2 linked regions of the Dyadobacter pollutisoli genome follow. Each later gene encodes a partner of the first gene's protein in a complex. Links are inferred from orthologs where the notes say so. Each region holds a gene or a part of one and is shown on either strand. Other genes may lie near its edges. The genes, in order: mnmG and mnmE.

Region 1 (3,204 bases):
TTCAATGCATCGAAAGACTGTGGATTTGGTACCGCGATGATAATAGTACCGCTTTCATTTAGATGTTCGGTGAGCCATTCGAGGGTTTCATTGAGCTGATGTACGTGTTCAAGTACGTGCCAAAGCGTAATCACATCGAATTTCAGACCCTGCAATGCGTCAGTTTGAATGTCCTGAAAGATGCTTGCCCCTACCCTTTTTGAAGCAACTTCGCGCGCTCCGGAGTCTGGTTCGGTACCAAATACTTTCCATCCATTCTCTTTGATTGCACCTAAAAAGTTACCGGTACCGCATCCAATATCGAGCAGCGTTCCCTTTTTGGAAGACTGTTCGTTGATCATTTTAACCTTCTGTCCAATGGTGTAATCGCGCACAGAAGTATATATTTTGCTCATCACATCTTTGGCCTCATCGTGATGTGAAATATAATCCTGAGATTGATAATACGCTCCTATTTCTGGTTCCGGTGGCCTCGGGTTAGTGAATAGAAAGTAACAGGAATTGCATTGTTGTATGGTAAACTCCCGGTGTGAAACCGTATAATCTTCCACATTCAGGTAATTACTGAAACTGGATTTGTTACAAACCGGGCAATTTTCAAGCGTTTCTAATGACATTATCGTCCTATAAAGAGCATTAATACTGAGATGTCGGAAGGGCTTACACCGCTGATACGGGAAGCTTGTCCGATGGTGGAAGGGCGTGTTCGTTTCAATTTTTCACGGCCTTCGTATGATAATGATGTGACCACATCGTAGTTGAAATTTTCAATGATGCCCAGGTTTTCGAGCTTGTTCATCTTCTCAACGAGCAGCATTTCTTTCTCAATGTAGCTGTCGTATTTGAGATTAATCTCGGCCTGCATAATAGAATCCGGGCTGAAATTTTCAAGCAAGGAGGCTACTGTTTCACTTGCGCCTGACAATTGCGCAATGGATATCTGAGGTCGTTTCAGCAACTGTGCGAGCGGAAGTTTTTCGCGGACTAATGCAGTTCCGATACTTTCCAGCAGCGGGTTGATTTCCTCCGGAGTAATTTTCGTCGCAGCGAACGTAGTAATGATATCGTTAACCTCCTGCTTTTTTTTCAATACTGTTAGCAGACGTTCTTCATTGGCCAAACCAATCTCGTGGCCTTTTTGTGTAAGCCTTATATCTGCATTATCCTGCCGAAGAAGCGTCCGGTATTCGGCGCGGGAAGTGAACATACGGTAAGGTTCTTCCGTGCCTTTATTGATCAGGTCGTCGATCAGTACTCCAATATATGCCTCTGATCTTTTGAGTACGAAGGGAGATAACTCGTTCACATTTCTGTGCGCATTGATACCAGCCATCAAACCCTGACAGGCGGCTTCCTCATATCCGGTAGTACCATTGATCTGACCTGCAAAAAACAGGTTCTTAATCAAGTGTGTTTCCAGGGTAGATTTAAGCTGCGTCGGTGGGAAATAGTCGTATTCAATCGCGTAGCCGGGACGAAACATTTTTGCGTTTTCGAAGCCTGGGATTTTCCTCAAAGCTGCGTACTGTACATCCTCGGGAAGCGAGGTAGAGAATCCATTGACGTAAACCTCAACGGTATCCCACCCTTCCGGTTCTACGAAGATCTGGTGACGGTCCTTATCTGCAAAGCGATTGATTTTGTCTTCAACAGAAGGACAGTACCGGGGCCCAATTCCTTTGATCCTGCCTGAGAACATTGGGGATTTTTCAAAACCGGTGCGGAGTATTTCGTGTACTTCGGAATTGGTGTAAGTAATCCAGCAGCTCCTTTGTTTGGCCAGCGGCTTGGTATCTGTGTAGGAAAACTTTGCCGGCTTTTCGTCACCTGGCTGCTCCTCCATTTTGGAATAGTCGAGTGAACGTCCGTCTACTCGAGGGGGTGTTCCGGTTTTCATCCGGCCTGCTTCGAAGCCAAGTGTTACCAATTGTTCGGTAATGCCCGTGGCGGATTTTTCACCGGTGCGTCCTCCTCCGAAATTCTTCTCGCCGATATGGATGAGTCCATTCAGGAATGTGCCGTTTGTAAGCACGACCGATTTTGATCTGATCTCAATGCCGAGACTAGTCTTCACGCCGCAGGCTTTACCGTTTTCTATGATGATCTCTTTCGCGGTGTCTTGCCAGAAATCTACGTTCGGATTGTTCTCTAAAATGTTCCTCCATTCCTGTGCAAATAACACGCGGTCGCTTTGGCAACGCGGGCTCCACATCGCGGGACCTTTGGATAGATTAAGCATCCGGAACTGGATCATTGTCTTATCGCTCACTATTCCTGACTGCCCACCGAGCGCGTCGATCTCGCGAACGATTTGTCCTTTGGCTACACCGCCCATTGCCGGGTTGCACGACATCTGCGCGATGGTATGCATGTTCATTGTAATCAGCAGTACGGAGGAGCCCATCGTCGCTGCAGCCGCGGCTGCTTCACATCCCGCGTGGCCCGCTCCTACCACAATTACATCGTATTCTTGAAACATAATTTGTTTACTTATTAAACCACTTTAATTAAAGTGTTCCACGTGGAAATTTAACTAGAATTGGATAAGGTACTCGTCCTCTTTGGCCCTCATCGCTTTTTTCAGACTTTCATCCGAATCTTCATAACCCATCAGGTGAAGCAATCCGTGTATCAGTACCCGCCGCATTTCGGTCTCAAAATCGGCGTGAAACGTCTCGGCATTCTCCCTCACCCTATCCACACTAATGTAGATGTCACCTTCCAATATATTGTCTTCCTCACTATTGTCAAACGTAATGATGTCTGTGAAATAGTCGTGATCCAGGTACTGTTTATTGATTTCTAAAAGGTATTCGTCCGAACAAAAGATATAATTCAGATCAGATATTTCGTAACCCTCTGATTCTGAGGTTTTTTTGATCCATTTTTTGGTTTTAAGCGGACGAGGTAGGTCGAAATCGACGTCTTCTGAGAAGAAATTAAGCATGCTTGTCGGAACTGCCGGAGGACTATCATTTTAGCCAATAATAACCCTCTCTACATTTAAATGTTTGATGGTAAATAATTTACAAACATACTAAGTATCTTGTTAAGATAACATTCAGCAGCAAACAGCTAGTAACAACTCTTTCATAAAAAGTGTTAAAGCCATTTGCTGAATATGCCAACAAAATGAACGGGTGATCAGTTCTTAGCCTGGTATTTGCGGAAGTAAGTGTCCACCTCTCTTTTGTAAAACGGAGA
Region 2 (3,234 bases), 4.9 Mb from region 1 along the record:
TTTGAAGCAGCGGCCACTGAAACAGGCGCCATCCTGCTTGACACACGTGAAGCCCAGGTTTTCGCCCAAGGCTTCATCCCCAATTCGATCAACATCGGCATTGACGGAAGTTTCGCGCCGTGGGTCGGTGCGATGATCCCTGACATCAAACATCAAATACTGGTGATCGCTGATGACGGCAGAGAAGAAGAAGTGGTAACCAGGCTCGCCCGTGTCGGTTATGATTATACGATCGGCTATCTAAATAGCGGCTTCGAGGCGTGGGAAAAAGCAGGTAAAGAAATCGATCATATAGAATCCGTTACTGCGGTCGAAATGGCACGGCGACTTACAAGCAATCATGACTTGACCGTGCTTGATGTAAGAAGAGCCAGCGAGCATTTCTCTGAGCATGTAATCGGATCGGAGAATATTCCATTGGACTACCTCAATGACCACCTGGCTGAAATCAGTAAAGACAAAACCTATCTGGTTTACTGCGCGGGCGGGTACCGTTCAATGATTTTTAATTCGATCCTCAAAGCCCGTGGTTACGATAATCTGATTGACGTCCAGGGAGGCTTTAAAGCAATTAAAGAATCCGGCCTTTTTCAGATAAGCAATTACGTCTGCCCAAGTACTATGTTATAAATCAGAGTGCCTACCTGTCCGACAAAATAATCTTTAATCATTTAAATGTCATAATATGAAATCAAACATGGGATCTGCCGATAAAATAATTCGTGTGCTACTCGCCCTTTCGGCTGCGGTATTATACTTTACAGGCATAACATCTGGAACGCCAGGTATCGCTTTGATGGCGATCGGGGCCGTATTGCTGGTAACGTCCTTTCTGAATTTTTGCCCGCTCTACACGATTTTCGGTATCTCCACCAGAAATAAAAAATAAACCTATGGGACTCTTATCTTCATTATTCGTAAATAAGAGAAGTAATCTCTCCCATTTTTCCGACCTGTCAAAACCGCCTGGTCTTGAGGGACAAATGAGGGACAAAAATTAGTAAATCATTCAGGAAAGAGCAAAATAAAACGTCTGAAAATTTAGATCAAATATCTAGTTTTCAGGCATTTGTATATTAATACTTAGTAGTATTCTATGTGTTTACTTCCCGATACAAAACTTACTAAAAATATTATCCAAAAGATCATCCGTCACAATTGTCCCCGTAATCTCACCCAGATGATGTAGCGACAGTCTGATGTCCTGCGCCAGAAAATCACCTGTAATCCCGGTGTTGAGTCCGTTGAGCACGTCGGCTAATGCTTCGTTGGTTTTGAGCAGGTGCTCGTAATGGCGCAGGTTGGTTACTACCGTGTCACCTGCCGCTTGCCGGTGCACCAATGACACCAGTCTATCAGTCAGACCTGCCAGTCCTTTTTGGGTTTGAGCCGAAATCTGAATGACTTCCTGGTGATCAACGGCCAACTTCTCGCTTAGATCTGAGTGCAGGTCAATTTTATTTAAAACAAACAAAACCTCTTTCCCTGCCGGTAAATCACTGGCGAGCTGTTTATTTTCCATTAAAGTTTCCTGGCTGTCAAAAAGGAAAATGACGATATCAGCCTTTTCCATTGCCGCTTTGGAGCGCTGTATCCCAATTGACTCCACCAGATCAACCGTTTGGCGGATTCCAGCCGTATCTATAAATCTGAATTTAAGCCCGCCGAGCACGATCGTGTCTTCGATCACGTCCCTTGTCGTGCCGGCAATGCTTGTCACAATCGCTTTTTCCTCGTTGAGCAGTGCATTCAAAAGTGTTGACTTGCCTACATTGGGCGAGCCGATGATGGCAACCGGTACGCCTTCTTTAATTGCATTGCCGAAATCAAAGGAATCAATCAGCGGCGCAATCGTAGTTTGCAAGGCATTGATCAAACGCCGCAGATCCTCGCGCTGCGCAAACTCGACATCTTCTTCGCCAAAATCCAGTTCAAGCTCTATTAATGAAGCAAAATGAATCAGCTCGCTGCGAAGTGAGGCCAGCTTTTTAGAAAATCCACCCCGAAGTTGATTCAATGCGGTTTTATGGCTGGCCTGAGAATCTGCTGCGATCAGATCGGCGACAGCTTCGGCTTGCACCAGGTCAAACTGGCCGTTCAGGAAAGCACGCTGAGTGAACTCCCCGGGCTTGGCAATTCTCGCCCCCTTGGTAATGAGCAGTTTCAGTATCTGGCGGATAATGTAGTCAGAGCCATGGCATGAAATTTCAACCGAATCTTCTTTCGTAAATGATTTTGGTGTTTTAAAAATCGTGACCAGTACCTCATCAATCACTTCCTCCTCTGACCGTATCGTCCCGAAATGAACGGTATGACTTTCCGCGTTTTCAAGATTTTTCCCTCCAAAGACCGAATTAACCATTGCAATAGCGCCGAGTCCGGATACCCGGATGATCGCAATAGCACCCACGCCAGATGGGGTTGCAAGCGCGCATATGACTTCCTGTTGATGGATTTTCGCTGTATTCATAATGCAAATATGCGACTAAATCTGAATTTCGTACCTTTGTGGGATTTTCCAGCCGCTTTGGTTGTTACACTTTTTTAAACATTTGTCTTCTTTAAATTTTGCTTACTGAAACTTCACCGATCCTCACCCATCAGCTTCCCGTCATGGAGGCCTTCTATACCCTGCAGGGCGAAGGCCAGCATAGTGGCAAAGCGGCTTACTTTATCCGCCTGGGCGGCTGCGAGGTGGGTTGTCACTGGTGTGATGTAAAAGAATCCTGGGATGCGAGTCTTCACCCCCGACACAGTATCACATCCATTGTGGATGGAGCATTGCAGTATCCAGGCCGACTGGCGGTTGTTACCGGCGGCGAGCCATTGATGTATAACCTGGATGAGCTGACTGCTGCCCTGCAAAGGGCGGGGTTCAAAACAAACATTGAAACCTCAGGCGTTTATCCATTCACCGGTCATTGGGACTGGGTGTGTTTTTCACCGAAAAAGTTTAAAACCCCACACCCGGACATCTATCAAAATGCCCATGAGCTCAAAGCCATTATCTACAATAAAAGTGATTTTGACTTTGCAGAAGAGCACGCCAGCCAGGTTTCGGGCGACTGCGCGCTACTGCTCCAGCCAGAATGGAGTAAGCAACAGGTGATGCTGCCTTTGATAATTGACTATATCAAAGACAATCCCAAATGGAAAATGTCGTTACAAACTCACAAGTTTATGAATATTCCATAATGCGCCGGGTTCTGATTTTTTTTCTGTTATTAAGTCTTC

Evidence for each region.
Region 2: the proteins of mnmG (region 1) and mnmE are in contact, whole or in part, in a solved structure (PDB 9HIP), measured with the Escherichia coli proteins. The link is inferred for Dyadobacter pollutisoli from one-to-one orthologs.

Annotation. Positions count from the first base shown.
Region 1 is NZ_CP112998.1:6,099,625-6,102,828, reverse strand. Bases 49-2,918 are described here. They hold mnmG (tRNA uridine-5-carboxymethylaminomethyl(34) synthesis enzyme MnmG), read right to left. Parts: upstream 2,480-2,918; coding sequence 617-2,479; downstream 49-616. Other genes in these bases: ybeY (rRNA maturation RNase YbeY), read right to left, coding at 2,534-2,918; ON006_RS25085 (class I SAM-dependent methyltransferase), read right to left, coding at 49-617. In the rest of the region: more of ON006_RS25085, read right to left, coding at 1-48; more of ybeY, read right to left, coding at 2,919-2,947; ON006_RS25070 (coiled-coil domain-containing protein), read right to left, coding at 3,145-3,204. UniProt on the Escherichia coli protein: NAD-binding protein involved in the addition of a carboxymethylaminomethyl (cmnm) group at the wobble position (U34) of certain tRNAs, forming tRNA-cmnm(5)s(2)U34.
Region 2 is NZ_CP112998.1:1,185,090-1,188,323, reverse strand. Bases 287-3,186 are described here. They hold mnmE (tRNA uridine-5-carboxymethylaminomethyl(34) synthesis GTPase MnmE), read right to left. Parts: upstream 2,471-3,186; coding sequence 1,103-2,470; downstream 287-1,102. Other genes in these bases: ON006_RS04925 (7-carboxy-7-deazaguanine synthase QueE), read left to right, coding at 2,614-3,186; ON006_RS04935 (YgaP family membrane protein), read left to right, coding at 686-889; ON006_RS04940 (MBL fold metallo-hydrolase), read left to right, coding at 287-630. Outside these bases: more of ON006_RS04940, read left to right, coding at 1-286; more of ON006_RS04925, read left to right, coding at 3,187-3,195; ON006_RS04920 (OmpA family protein), read left to right, coding at 3,195-3,234. UniProt on the Escherichia coli protein: Exhibits a very high intrinsic GTPase hydrolysis rate. Involved in the addition of a carboxymethylaminomethyl (cmnm) group at the wobble position (U34) of certain tRNAs, forming tRNA-cmnm(5)s(2)U34.